2 regions of the Pseudomonas sp. H1_D04 genome follow, and region 2 is predicted to be linked to the other one. Evidence: predicted binding sites of a transcription regulator. Region 2 holds the regulator's gene; the other holds the start of a gene.

Region 1 (7,347 bases), 1.3 Mb from region 2:
CGCTGGTAACGGTGCGCACGGAAGATCGCGTTGTTTTCTCCCGGCAGGTAACGCCGGGAGGCTGCATCGGGATAAGCGGCGAAGTGCGGATTCATGTACTCCCACACCACTTCCCCGGCTGGCGTGACTTCGAACAGACGGCCAAAGTTGGCTTCGGTCACCAGCGTGTTGCCATTGTGCAGACGCTGGGCGCCGCCCATGAATGGCGTGAAGAAGGCATAACCCGGCGTGTCCGCGTACTGCCATTCGATACGCTGCGTGTGCGGGTCGATCTCCAGGATGCGCGAGTGCGGCATGCTCACATGTGGGCGTGAAATGCCGTTGTCGAACACCAGCACATTGCCGTTTTCCAGCTCAGTCGGGCAATGCTGCTGCGCGACCAGATCGTGGCCCAGGCGCCACAACACTTCGCCACTGCCACGCTGGATAGCAATCACCGAAGAGACACTGCGCAAACTGAGAATGACCTTACCGTCACTGCCCGGCGAGACCGCGTTGGTCATCGGCCAGTGGTAACGCTCGAATGTGTCGTGCAGCGGGTAATCCTCGGGCCGCAAATGCTCCCAACTGCGCCACTCCCAGACCACCTGCCCTTGGCGGTCAACCTCCTTGACCACGTCCGCATAAATCACACCACCCGCCGCCTCGCTGCCGGGAATGCCGCCGACCACTCGGCTGGCTAACTCCGCACTCAAGGGTTCCACCGTGGTGTACAGCAGGTGGCCGTTGTCCAGCCATTGAGCGTCGTGATGGTGCAGCAAATCGGTGTATTCCCACACCACCTCGCCTTGGGGGGTGACCTCGCTGAAGGCACCGCCGTGCCACACCGACCAACCGGGAAACAGCTCCGGGGAATCCGGGTGATTGCCGTTGTAGCCCAGGTTGCCGTTGCCCAGGATCACAGCGTCGCGACCGGGGCGCTGAGGGAGCTTCCAGCGGTGCACGACCTCGCCGTCGATGTCGATCAGGAACACATTGCCCTCGGCGGTTTGCGGTGCGAACAAGGTGTAGCCACCCGCGCTGCGGGCGTGGTCGACAGTGATAAGGCCGGTCTTCTGGCGTTTGAGGGTGGTGCTGTGCATGAGATTTCTCCGGGTGCAGGAATCCCTGCCGAGGCTACGTCGACAAGGTCAGAAATAAGCGAATCAGTGGGGGGTCGGTAAAAGGCTGTTGAAGCGCGGGTCGAAGATTTGCCCGACGTCCAGCGCACGGGGAATCACCCGCTCGGCGGCGAACAGGTCCGCCAGACGCTGTTGCAAGGCGATGACGGCAGGATCAATCGGCACGTACTGCAAGGTTTGATGGGCGAGCATGTCGCGCACCAGAGCGATTGGCAGCCGCGTGGTCTGGGCAAACACCTCGGCCCAGGCATCCGGATGCGCCGTGGCCCAGGCTTGGGCGCGGGCGAGCCTGGCCAGCAAGTCACCGGCCTGCGCCGTACGCTCAGGGTCGGCCAGAGCCTTGAGGCTCGCCACCGTAAAATTCTGCCCGGTTTCCGGCCATTCGCTGCCGTCCAGCAGTACCCGCGCGCCTCGCGAAGTGGCTTGGCCAACAAAGGGATACCACACTGCCCAGGCATCGAGCCGGCCACTGGCAAAGGCGTTTTGTGCATCGACGGGGCTGGCATAGATCATGTTCAGGTCCCGCGTTGTGAGCCCGGCCTGATGCAGCGCTGCCAGGAACAGGTAATGCCCGCTGGTGCCTTTGGCGACGGCGACCCGTATGCCCTTGAGATCGGCGACTCGCTGGACAGTGGTCCCCTCAGGTAACAACAGCGCGTTATTGTTCTGCGCCCCGCTCGCCACGCCAATGATGCGGATATCAAAACCGCCAGCCTGGGCAAAAACCGGCGGCGCGTTGCCGACCACACCCAGGTCGATGGCTCCGGCGCTCAGGGCTTCCAGCAGCGTGGTACCTGCGGTGAATGGATGCCACACCAACGTTCCCGACAGCCCCGCATCCTCCCCCGCCGCGTGCAGCATGGCTTGGGTCAAACCGCTTTGGTCACCCACATGCAGCGCAGCCGACACCGGTTGCACGATCAACAACGCAGCCCAGCACACCAGCCCGACCAAGCGTTGTCGTACAGCGTACTTGGCAGCACCCGGTTTTAACGTCATTGTCTTTCCCTCATTTTTGCGTTGAATCCAGTATGTCGAGGCTCGCCGTGCCGCTCCATGCCAAACACCCCTCCTTTACTGCCACGTCGGACATCGCTGTGCGCACGGTGGTGGTGCTAGCGTTCGATGACTTGCTGCTGCTCAACGCCGCTGGACCGCTGGAGGTGTTTGCCGCGATTCCACGCCTGCTGGGCGGCGCGTTTGCCACACAGGCGCCGTATCGGTTGCTGCTTGCCTCACCGTTTGGAGGCCAGGTCAGCTCGGTGTCGGGGATCAGCGCCAGCACCCAGTCACTGGAACAAATTGATCAACAAGCGCCCGACATTGATACGCTGATCGTCGCGGGCGGCCCCGGCATGGACGCCCTGGAAGCCAACGAGCATGCCTGCGCCTGGCTGCGCGGCCGCGCCCCGGCGATCCGTCGCCTCTGTTCAATCGGCACCGGCGCCTTCGCATTGGCCGCCGCCGGTTTGCTCGATGGGCGCAACGTAGTGACCCACTGGAAGTTCGCCGAAGCATTGCAGGCGCGTTACCCCAAGGTCATCTGCCAGACCGACGCGTTGTACCTGCATGACCGCAACCTGTGGACGTGCGGCGGCGCCACCGCAGGCATCGACTTGGCGTTGGGACTGGTCGAGCAGGATCTGGGGGCCGACGCGGCGCTGTCATTGGCGCGCTATTTCACCGTGTTCCTGTGGCGCTCGGCCGAGCAACCGCAGTTGAGCGCTTCGCTCAAAGCCCAGTCCACCGCTCTGCGAACTGATCCCGATGTACGCCTGGCGCGCTTGCATGCGTGGATTGCGGGCAACTTGAACGGTGATCTACGCGTGGAGCGCTTGGCCGAGCAATTCGGCATGAGCCCGCGTCACTTTGCGCGAGCCTATGTCGCCGCCACGGGCGATACGCCCGCACAGGCGGTGGAGAGTTTGCGCTTGGAAGCCGCCTGCCGGGTGCTGGCCACCACGAGTGAACCCATCAAGCGGATAGCGCAAACGGTTGGTTTCGGCCGTGAAGAGCGCATGCGGCGTGCCTTCCAAAAACAACTGGGCACTAGCCCGCTGGGTTATCGCAACCAAATGAAGGCAGCAACCCACCAGGCACCGTTTCCGATGGGGATCGCGCTGCAGGGTTTGGCGCATTGAGTTCAGCTAAGCCCAGCGCTCAAGGACGCCCCCACAAAAAAATCCGCCGTAACATGTGAGCGCTGGCTTGCCCGCGACAGCGGCCGTTCGGTGTACCTATCCACTATCTAGGTAACGGCGGCTCACTTTTGGAAAAGAGCCCCAAAAGCAAGCCTGAGACCAACATCAACAGCGAGCCAGCGATTAGCCAACCCAGCCTATGGCAGTCTTGGGAATCACCTCCGACTCATCCAGCTTCGACGCAAACATACTCACCGCCTGCACCGCATCGCTGGTGCTGGTGCGAATCTGCAAGATCACCGAACCCGCCTGGTCCGCCAACTGGACGCCGCGTTGTGCGCCTTCCTGCGTGGCGTTCATGCTGGTCACTGCGTCGCGGGTTTCCGAGAGGATCATGCCGATCATCTCGGCGATTTCCGCTGTGGAGCGACTGGTACGCCCGGCCAGTTGCCTGACCTCATCGGCCACCACCGCAAAGCCACGGCCTTGGTCGCCGGCCCTTGCGGCCTCGATGGCGGCGTTGAGCGCCAGCAGGTTGGTCTGGTCGGCGATGCCACGAATGGTGTTGACGATGGCGGTAATTTGCTCGGAACGATCGCCCAACTGCCCGACCAGGCGCGCGGATGAGCCGATGTTTTCGGCAATCCGGCGCATCTCCGTGGCGGTTTCCTGGATAACCTGGGTGCCGTGCTCGGCAAACCGTTCGGTCTCGGACGAGATGTGGTAAGCACGGGAGGCGCCACGGGAGTCTTCTTCGAACTTCTCTACACGTTCGGTGATGTCGCTGGCGAACTTGACGATCTTGATCAGCTTGCCGTCGCCGTCGTAGACCGGGTTGTAACTCGCTTCGAGCCACACGACCCGGCCATGTTTACCAAGGCGTTTGAATTGCCCGGTGAAGAATTCGCCATTGTTCAAGCGCCGCCAAAAGTCCGCGTACTCATGGCTGTTGATCAGGGCCGGTTCGCAAAACAGGCGGTGGTGTTTGCCTTTGAGCTCGGCCAGCGAATACCCCATGACGTTCTGGAAGTTGTCGTTGGCGTCCAGTACCTGCCCGTTCAAATCGAATTCGATAACGGCCATCGCCCGGTCCAACGCCGTCAGTTTGCTGCGCGTAGCGGCTTCCTGTTCAACCTTGGCAGTGACGTCCAACGCGTACTTGACCACTTTCAACACCTGGCCACGCTCATCCAGCACCGGGTTGTAGCTGGCCTCAAGCCAGATAGTCCTGCCTTGGGAGTCCACCCGCTTAAACGTACCTGACACGAACTTTCCGGCCTTGAGGTCAGCCCAGAACTGGCCATAGGCCGAGCTGCTGGTCAGCGCTGGCAAGCAGAAATCACGATGGGATTTACCGAGCAGTTGCTCACGGCTGTAACCCAGCGTCCTCAGGAAGTTGTCGTTAGCGCTCAACACCTTGCCATTGAGGTCAAATTCGACCACGGCCATGGAGCGTTCGAGTGCAGTAAACAGTCCTTTGTATTCGGTGACTTCGGCCGTCCTGGCCGCCAGTTCTGTTTTAACTGCTTTATTGAACATGACGTACCCTCAACCGTGCGAAGAAGCTGTCTGTAACTGGCTATCGGCGGCTGAATACGCGACTTTACGCGGTTTTAATGTTTATTTTCTGGCGTCAAAAAAGCCGCGCATTGCGGTTTGCCCGCGCGGCTGTTTTCGGGGACCATGGGCGCCTTTGCAACCTGCCAACGAGAGGCGCCCATGGCCAACCACGACCTGTCCTACACCCCCGATCCTGATGCCGACTCCATCTCATCTGACGTAATTGGCTTCAACGGTATCCTGGTCTCCACCCAGATCCCGACCCGCGCCGACGGCAGCCTGGAGCTGGGCGATATCTCCCTGCAATGCGAATGCACCCTGCAAGCGCTGAAAGTCGCGCTGGAAAAGGCCGGCAGCTCCATGGATCGGGTAATGCACCTGACCATTTATCTGACGGATATGGCCGATCGTGCGGCCTTTAATGAAGTCTACAAACGCTTCTTTGCCAAGCCCTGGCCCGTGCGTGCGGCGGTTGGCGTTGCTGCATTGGCGGTAGAAGGCATGCGCGTGGAAGTGACCGCGATGGCCGCCCAGGCCTGAGTTGATGCCGGTCAGGCATTTCACAGCTACAATGCGCGCCTCAACCGTGACAAGCCTGACTAAAAAAACTATGTCCATGCCCAAGCATCACCTGGAATTGCTCAGCCCTGCCCGCGATGTCGCCATCGCGCGGGAGGCGATCCTGCATGGCGCCGACGCCATCTACATCGGCGGCCCAAGTTTCGGCGCCCGCCATAACGCGTGTAATGACGTGAGCGATATCGCTCAGTTGGTAGAATTCGCCCACCGTTACCATGCGCGCGTCTTCACCACGATCAACACGATCTTGCATGACAACGAACTGGAACCCGCGCGCAAGCTGATCCATCAGCTCTACGACGCCGGTGTTGACGCGTTGATCGTGCAAGACCTGGGTGTGATGGAGCTGGATATTCCGCCCATCGAGCTGCACGCCAGCACCCAAACCGATATCCGCACCCTGGCCCGCGCGAAGTTTCTCGACCAGGCCGGTTTCTCGCAGTTGGTCTTGGCCCGTGAGCTGAACCTGCAAGAAATCCGCGCCATCGCCGACGAGACCGATGCCGCCATCGAGTTCTTTATCCACGGCGCCCTGTGCGTGGCGTTCTCCGGGCAGTGCAACATCTCCCACGCGCAAAATGGCCGCAGCGCCAACCGTGGCGATTGCTCCCAGGCTTGCCGCCTGCCATACACCTTGAAAGACGATCAGGGCCGCGTTGTGGCCTTTGAAAAGCACCTGCTGTCGATGAAAGACAACAACCAGAGCGCCAACATCCGCGCCCTCGTCGAAGCCGGTGTGCGTTCGTTCAAGATCGAAGGCCGCTACAAGGACATGGGCTATGTGAAGAATATCACCGCCTATTACCGCCAGCGCCTCGACGACGTGCTTGAAGACCGCACAGACCTGGCCCGCGCTTCCAGCGGCCGCACCGTGCACTTTTTCCTGCCTGACCCGGAAAAAACCTTCCACCGTGGCAGCACCGACTATTTCGTCAGCGACCGCAAGATCGACATCGGCGCCTTCGACACGCCGACCTTCACCGGCCTGCCGGTCGGTACGGTGGAAAAAGCCGGCAAGCGCGATCTGCAAGTGGTCACCCATGAGCCGTTGTCCAACGGTGACGGGCTGAACGTGCTGGTCAAACGCGAAGTGGTGGGTTTTCGCGCCAACATCGCCGAACCCAATGGCGAGTTCGAGGAAGACGGCCAGAAGCGCTATCGCTACCGCGTCGAGCCGAACGAAATGCCGGCCGGTCTGCACCAGTTGCGCCCGCACCATCCGCTGAACCGCAACCTGGACCATAACTGGCAACAAGCGCTGCTCAAGACCTCGGCGGAGCGCCGTATCGGCCTGTCGTGGGTCGCGCGCCTGCGTGAAGACCAGCTGGAAATTACCGCCACCAGTGAAGAAGGCATCAGCGCCAGCGTCACCCTGCCCGGCCCGTTCGGCGCGGCCAACAAGCCGGAGCAGGCGCTGGATACCCTGCGCGACCTGCTTGGCCAACTCGGAACTACCGAGTATCACGCGACGAATATCGAGCTGGACGCGCCACAGGCGTTCTTCGTCCCCAACTCGCAGCTCAAGGCATTGCGCCGCGAAGTGATCGAAACGCTGACTGCGGCCCGTGTCGCGGCTCACCCCCGTGGTGGACGCAAGGCCGAGACCACGCCGCCGCCGGTTTACCCGGAAGCGCACCTGTCGTTCCTGGCTAACGTCTACAACCAGAAGGCCCGCGACTTCTATCATCGTCACGGCGTCCAGATGATCGACGCTGCCTTTGAAGCCCATGAAGAAACCGGCGAAGTACCGGTGATGATCACCAAGCACTGCCTGCGCTTCTCGTTCAACCTCTGCCCTAAACAGGCCAAGGGGGTGACGGGCGTGAAAACCAAGGTCGCGCCGATGCAATTGATCCATGGCGACGAAGTGCTGACGCTGAAGTTCGACTGCAAGCCGTGCGAGATGCATGTGGTGGGCAAGATCAAGGGGCATATCCTTGGCTTGC
Region 2 (7,347 bases):
CAGCGTCAGGAAATGCAGGGCCAACCGGTGATTCTGCTGGTGGCAGGTCCGGTCCGCGCGATGTTGTCGCGGTTTGGACGCTTGGCAGTACCGAATTTGCACGTTTTGGCTTATCAGGAAATTCCTGACAACAAGCAAGTGACTATCGTCGCGACAGTAGGGCCCAACGGCTGAGGGTAGTGGGTTATGCAAGTTAAGCGTTTTTTCGCCGCCGATATGCGTCAGGCCATGAAACTGGTCCGTGATGAGCTGGGCGCCGACGCCGCGATTATCGGTAACCGTCGTATTGCCGGCGGTGTCGAGCTGACGGCTGCCCTGGATTACACCCCCTCGGCGCTGGCGCCGCGTGTACCGAACATGGAGCTCGAAGACGAGCTGCGCAAGACCGCTTCGCGCATCGTCTCGGCCCAGGCTGAGCTGAGCATGCGTGGCGACAGCGATACCACCACCAATCGCCAGTTGTTCGCCGGGCTGCCGCTGACCGCTGCCGAACCACTGGTTGAGCCGACCTTCGTCGAGCCGCCGCGTCCTGCCGCGCCAGCCCCGGCCGCCGCAGTTGACCAGCGTGTGTTCGACTCGATGCGCTTTGAGCTCAACGGCCTGCGCGAACTGCTGGAAGTGCAGCTCGGCTCGCTGGCCTGGACGCAGCTGCAAGGCAGCAAACCGCAACAGGCCAACCTGTGGCGTCGCCTGCAACGCATTGGCTTGTCCGGCCCGTTGTCCCGCGACCTGCTGGCCCTGACCACCGAAATCGAAGAACCACGCCAGGCCTGGCGCATGTTGCTGGCCCACCTGGCGCGGATGATCGCTACCCCGGAAATCGAACCCCTGGAAGAGGGCGGTGTGATCGCCATGGTCGGCCCTGCCGGCATGGGCAAGACCACCACCCTCGCCAAGCTGGCAGCGCGTTATGTGCTCAAGTACGGCGCGAATAATATCGCGCTGGTGAGCATGGACAGCTACCGGATCGGCGCCCAGGAGCAGCTCAAGACGTTGGGCCGCATCCTCAATGTACCGGTGACCCACGTCGACCCGGGCCAGTCCCTGGCCAACGCCCTCGATCCGCTGCTGCGCAAGCGCGTGGTGCTGATCGACACCGCCGGCTTGCAAGCCAGCGACCCGGCGTTGCGCATGCAACTGGAAACCCTGGCCGGGCGTGGTATCAAGTCGAAAAATTACCTGGTGCTTGCAACCACCAGCCAAAAACAGGTTCTTACCGCTGCGTACCATAGCTACAAACGCTGTGGCCTGGCCGGTTGCATCCTCACGAAACTGGATGAAACCGCCAGCCTGGGTGAAGTGTTGAGCCTGGCTATCAGTCATGAATTACCGGTTGCCTACCTGACCGACGGGCCGCGGATCCCGGATGATCTTCATCTGCCGCGCCGTCATCAGTTGGTCAGCCGTGCCGTCAGCGTGCAAATGCAAGAAGAGCCTAGCGAGGAAGCGATGGCCGATATGTTCGCCGACCTCTACCACAACCCGGCAAAACGGGTCGGTTGAAGTCAGGATGAACACCGTGAAATGTACCTACATTGATGGTCTGCAAGCGATTCACGCGGCCAAGCCATGTAGCCTGCGTCTAAGCAAGACAAGGTAAAGAAATAAAATGGGCAGCATGCATCCCGTACAGGTGATCGCGGTGACCGGCGGCAAAGGTGGCGTCGGAAAGACTAACGTGTCAGTGAATTTGTCCCTGGCCCTGGCAGAGCTTGGCCGTCGCGTCATGCTGCTGGATGCTGACCTGGGGCTGGCGAACGTCGACGTTCTGCTGGGACTGACGCCCAAACACACCCTTGCCGATGTGATCGAGGGGCGCTGTGAGCTGCGCGACGTGCTGCTCCAGGGCCCTGGCGGGATCCGCATCGTGCCGGCTGCCTCCGGTACCCAGAGCATGGTGCACCTGAGCCCGGCGCAGCATGCCGGCCTGATCCAGGCATTCAGTGATATCGGCGACAACCTCGACGTGCTGGTGATCGACACCGCCGCCGGGATCGGCGAGTCCGTGGTCAGCTTCGTGCGCGCCGCGCAGGAAGTCCTGCTGGTGGTCTGCGATGAACCCACCTCGATCACCGACGCCTACGCCCTGATCAAACTGCTTAACCGTGACTACGGCATGAACCGCTTCCGCGTCCTGGCCAACATGGCCCAGAGTCCGCAGGAAGGGCGCAATCTGTTCGCCAAGTTGACCAAGGTCACGGATCGCTTCCTCGATGTCGCCTTACAATACGTCGGCGCAGTTCCCTACGACGAGTGCGTGCGCAAGGCTGTGCAAAAGCAGCGTGCAGTCTACGAAGCGTTCCCTCGTTCCAAATGCGCATTGGCGTTCAAGGCTATTGCCCAGAAGGTCGATACCTGGCCGTTGCCCGCCAACCCTCGTGGGCATCTGGAGTTTTTCGTCGAGCGATTGGTACATCAGACGAGCGCAGGACCGGTGCTATGACAGCGAATGGCTACAACGCCTACAAGAAATCTGCCCGTGACAGTCAGGGTGAGTTGATTGAGCGCTATGCGCCGCTGGTCAAGCGTATCGCCTATCACTTGCTGGCTCGCCTGCCCGCCAGCGTGCAGGTCGAGGACCTGATCCAGGCCGGCATGATCGGCTTGCTCGAAGTGTCGACCAAATACGATGCCAGCAAAGGCGCGAGTTTCGAGACGTATGCGGGTATCCGTATCCGTGGCGCGATGCTTGATGAGGTGCGTAAAGGTGATTGGGCGCCGCGTTCGGTGCACCGAAATACGCGCATGGTCAGCGACGCAATTCGTGCAATTGAAGCAAAAACCGGTCGCGACGCTAAAGATCATGAAGTTGCGGCCGAACTCCAATTGAGTCTCGACGATTATTACGGGATTTTGAACGATACCTTGGGCAGCCGCCTGTTCAGTTTCGACGACCTGTTGCAGGACGGCGAACACGAAGGGCTGCACGAGGACGGCGCGAGCGCGCATATGGAACCGTCACGCGACCTGGAAGATGAACGCTTCCAGGGTGCATTGGCGGACGCCATTGCCAACTTGCCCGAGCGCGAGCGGTTAGTGTTGGCGCTGTATTACGACGAAGAGCTGAACCTCAAGGAAATCGGTGAGGTCCTGGGGGTCAGCGAATCGCGTGTCAGCCAGTTGCACAGCCAATGCGCAGCCCGCTTGCGGGGGCGTTTGGGAGAGTGGCGAGCGCGCTGACAGGCAGTGTGGGGAGCATTGCAAAGCGATACCGCGAAGGTGATAGGCCTTCGTGGGTTCGATCCGTGGTGCCCCCGGCAGTCCTTTTTGTGTAATGCCTGTTGATTGAAATGGCGCGTCCAGGTGCTGGGCGCGTTTAAGACTGCTTGGAGGTCGAATTGGACAAGAACATGAAAATCCTCATCGTTGATGACTTCTCAACGATGCGGCGGATCATAAAAAACCTGTTGCGTGACCTTGGGTTCACAAACACGGTCGAGGCGGATGACGGCCTTACGGCGATTCCGATCCTCAACAGCGGGAGCATCGACTTTCTGGTAACAGACTGGAACATGCCGGGCATGACCGGTATCGACTTGTTGCGCCACGTGCGTGCCGACGAAAAACTGCGCAGCCTTCCCGTGTTGATGGTGACCGCCGAAGCCAAGCGTGAACAGATCATCGAAGCCGCCCAGGCCGGGGTCAACGGTTACGTAGTCAAGCCATTCACTGCACAGGCCTTGAAAGAGAAGATCGAAAAGATCTTTGAACGCATCCACGGCTAATGCCATCGCGGGGGAGCTATGGAGCATAAAGAAACGTCACAGGGAGACTTTGAGTCGACCCTGAAAAAGCATGCTCACCAGTTGGTCGACAGCCTTGAAAAAGGCCACTTCGGCGACGCGGTGCAGTTGATCCATGAGCTCAACCAGACCCGTGACCGCGGCCTGTACCAGGAAGTGGGCAAGCTCACACGCGAGCTGCACAGTGCGATCGTCAATTTTCAGATTGACCCGCACATGCCCCAGGCCGAAGAAATCTCGCAGATCACTGATGCCACCGAACGCCTGTCCTATGTGGTCAGGCTGACCGAAGCCGCGGCTAACCGCACCATGGACCTGGTGGAAAATGCCACGCCTCTGGTCAACGGCATGGCCAATGAAGCCCAGGCCCTCAGCGTTGACTGGGGCCGCTTCATGCGTCGCGAAGTCGGGGCTGAAGAGTTTCGTGAATTGGCCCGTCGGGTCGACGGTTTCCTGTCGCGCAGCGAACAGGAAAACCGCACGGTTTCCAGCAACCTCAATGACATTCTGCTGGCCCAGGATTACCAGGACCTCACCGGTCAGGTGATCAAACGTGTAACCCAGTTGGTTACCGAAGTGGAAAGCAATTTGCTCAAATTGGTGCTCATGGCTGGCCAGGTAGACCGTTTTGCCGGCATCGAACATGACCGCGAAGCGATCCTCTCTGAAAAAGATCCACAAAAACATCTCGCCAAGGGTGAAGGTCCGCAGATTCATGCCGATAAACGTGAAGACGTTGTGTCAGGTCAGGATGACGTAGATGACCTGTTATCCAGTTTAGGCTTCTAAGGAGCACCCACATGAGCTTCGGCGCCGATGAAGAGATCCTTCAGGATTTCCTTGTAGAGGCCGGCGAAATTTTAGAGCAACTGTCCGAACAACTGGTCGAGCTGGAAAGCCGACCGGATGATGCGAACCTGCTCAATGCAATTTTTCGCGGTTTTCATACTGTAAAAGGGGGCGCCGGCTTCCTCCAGCTCCATGAGCTGGTGGAGTGCTGCCACATCGCCGAGAACGTGTTCGACATCCTGCGCAAGGGTGAGCGTCACGTTGATTCGGAATTGATGGACGTGATTCTCGAAGCACTGGATGCGGTCAACGGCATGTTCAGCGAAGTTCGCGAACGTGCCCCGATCACGGCGGCCACCCCGGAACTGCTGGCCGCCCTGGCGCGCTATGCAGAGCCGGCCGACACCACGGCAGCGCCGGTGGTTGAGGCCGCGCCTGAGCCGGTGGCGGAGCCTGAAGCGGATGTGACGGACAACGAGTTCGAACAACTGCTCAACTCCCTCAGTGCCGTCAAGGCCGAAGCTGAAGCACCGGCCGCCGTTGCCCCGGCAGCGGCACCGACCAGTGAAGACATCACCGACGCCGAGTTCGAATCCCTGCTCGACCAGTTGCACGGCAAAGGCCAGTTCGCCGCCGATGCGGTGGCGCCTGTCGCGGCTGCCGAAGCGCCTGCGGCCCCGGCCAGCACCGACATCACCGATGACGAATTCGAAGCCTTGCTTGACCAGTTGCACGGCAAAGGCACGTTTGCGGTCGACGCCCTGCCGGAAGTGGCGGCAGCGCCTGCTGCTGCGGCGGCTGCCAGTGCCAAGCCTGCGGACGATGGGTTGATCTCTGATCACGAATTCGAAGCGCTGCTGGATGATTTGCACGGCAAGGGCAAGTTCAGCGAAGTCGCCCCAGCGGCTGCAGTCGCCACGGCAGCACCGGCTGCTGCTAAAGCGGCTGCGCCTGTGGCAGCGGCCAAGCCCGCAGCCCCGGCTCCAGCTCCTGCGCGTGCGGCTGCGCCACCACCGGCGGAAAAACCGGCCAGTGAAGCCGAAACCACCGTGCGGGTTGATACCGCGCGTCTGGACGACATCATGAACATGGTCGGCGAGCTGGTACTGGTGCGTAACCGCCTGGTGCGCCTTGGCTTGAGCAGTGGCGATGAAGCCATGCAGAAGGCCGTGTCGAACCTCGACGTGGTGACGGCTGACCTGCAAACCGCGGTGATGAAAACCCGGATGCAGCCGATCAAGAAAGTCTTCGGCCGCTTCCCGCGCCTGGTTCGTGACCTGGCGCGCCAGCTGAAGAAAGAGATCAACCTAGAACTGGTGGGTGAAGAAACCGACCTCGACAAAAACCTTGTCGAGGCCCTGGCCGACCCGCTGGTCCACTTGGTGCGCAACGCTGTCGATCACGGCGTCGAAACCCCTGAAGAACGCGAAGCCTCGGGCAAGTCCCGTGGCGGCAAGGTGATTCTGGCGGCGGAGCAAGAAGGCGACCACATCCTGCTGTCGATCACCGATGACGGCAAGGGCATGGACCCGGCGATCTTGCGCAATATCGCCGTCAAGCGTGGCGTGATGGACAAGGACGCCGCCGACCGCCTGACCGACACCGAGTGCTACAACCTGATCTTCGCCCCTGGCTTCTCGACCAAGACCGAGATTTCCGACGTGTCGGGCCGTGGCGTGGGCATGGACGTGGTGAAGACCAAGATCAGCCAGCTCAATGGCTCGATCAACATCTACTCGACCAAGGGCCAGGGCTCCAAGATCGTCATCAAGGTGCCGTTGACCTTGGCGATCATGCCGACCCTGATGGTGATGCTGGGTAACCAGGCGTTCGCCTTCCCGTTGGTCAACGTCAACGAGATCTTCCACCTCGACCTGTCGCGCACCAACGTGGTGGACGGTCAGGAAGTGGTGATCGTGCGTGATAAAGCGCTGCCGTTGTTCTACCTCAAGCGCTGGCTGGTTGCATCGGCTGCCCATGAGGAGCAGCGCGAAGGCCATGTGGTGATTCTCTCGGTGGGCACTCAGCGGATCGGCTTTGTCGTCGATCAACTGGTTGGCCAGGAAGAAGTGGTCATCAAGCCTTTGGGCAAAATGCTGCAGGGAACCCCGGGCATGTCGGGTGCGACCATTACCGGTGACGGTCGGATCGCGCTGATTCTCGATGTTCCGAGCATGCTCAAGCGTTACGCCGCACGGCGTATTTGATTCTGGCGGGGCAGGGCGGTAATGCCCGCCCCGCCTAACGGAGTGTTTATGGCAGTCAAGGTCCTGGTGGTGGACGATTCGGGTTTCTTCCGCCGCCGCGTCTCGGAAATTCTTTCCGCCGATCCAAGCATCCAGGTGGTCGGTACGGCCACCAACGGTAAAGAGGCGATTGATCAAGCCATTGCGCTAAAGCCGGACGTGATCACCATGGACTACGAGATGCCGATGATGGATGGCATCACGGCAGTTCGGCACATCATGCAACGCTGCCCGACCCCGGTATTGATGTTCTCCTCGCTGACCCATGAAGGTGCCCGAGTGACCCTCGACGCGCTGGATGCCGGTGCGGTGGACTTCCTGCCGAAAAATTTCGAAGACATCTCGCGCAACCCCGATAAGGTCAAGCAACTGCTGTGCGAGAAAGTCCACAGTATTTCCCGCAGTAACCGTCGCAGCCTGTTCAGCGCCCCAGCACCCGCCCCGGCGCCGGTAGCTGCGCCGTCTGCGCCCACCAGTTCCTCGTTCAGTCGCCCGGCGCCTGCCCCGGTTACCCGGCCTGCGCCGCCGCCGGTACGCACGTCGGCACCGGCTGCCGCCCATGCCCATTC

The links. The regulator FliA, encoded in region 2, starts transcription of late flagellar genes. The targets are predictions, from matches to a motif close to CTAAAGTTTNNNNNNNNNNNGCCGNTAA.
Region 1: AB4N82_RS24190 (methyl-accepting chemotaxis protein) is a predicted target of FliA. The motif match lies at 4,842-4,869, and genes of this name have one in related genera.

What each region holds. Positions count from the first base shown of each region.
Region 1 is NZ_CP162826.1:5,240,076-5,247,422, forward strand. It holds gene AB4N82_RS24175 (aryl-sulfate sulfotransferase) at 1-1,082, opposite strand, end outside; gene AB4N82_RS24180 (ABC transporter substrate-binding protein) at 1,146-2,120, opposite strand; gene AB4N82_RS24185 (GlxA family transcriptional regulator) at 2,153-3,262, shown strand; gene AB4N82_RS24190 (methyl-accepting chemotaxis protein) at 3,446-4,801, opposite strand; gene AB4N82_RS24195 (RidA family protein) at 4,982-5,362, shown strand; gene AB4N82_RS24200 (peptidase U32 family protein) at 5,433-7,347, shown strand, end outside.
Region 2 is NZ_CP162826.1:3,967,902-3,975,248, forward strand. It holds gene flhA (flagellar biosynthesis protein FlhA) at 1-174, shown strand, start outside; gene flhF (flagellar biosynthesis protein FlhF) at 187-1,503, shown strand; gene fleN (flagellar synthesis regulator FleN) at 1,610-2,443, shown strand; gene fliA (RNA polymerase sigma factor FliA) at 2,440-3,180, shown strand; gene AB4N82_RS18440 (chemotaxis response regulator CheY) at 3,351-3,725, shown strand; gene AB4N82_RS18445 (protein phosphatase CheZ) at 3,744-4,532, shown strand; gene AB4N82_RS18450 (chemotaxis protein CheA) at 4,544-6,739, shown strand; gene AB4N82_RS18455 (protein-glutamate methylesterase/protein-glutamine glutaminase) at 6,788-7,347, shown strand, end outside.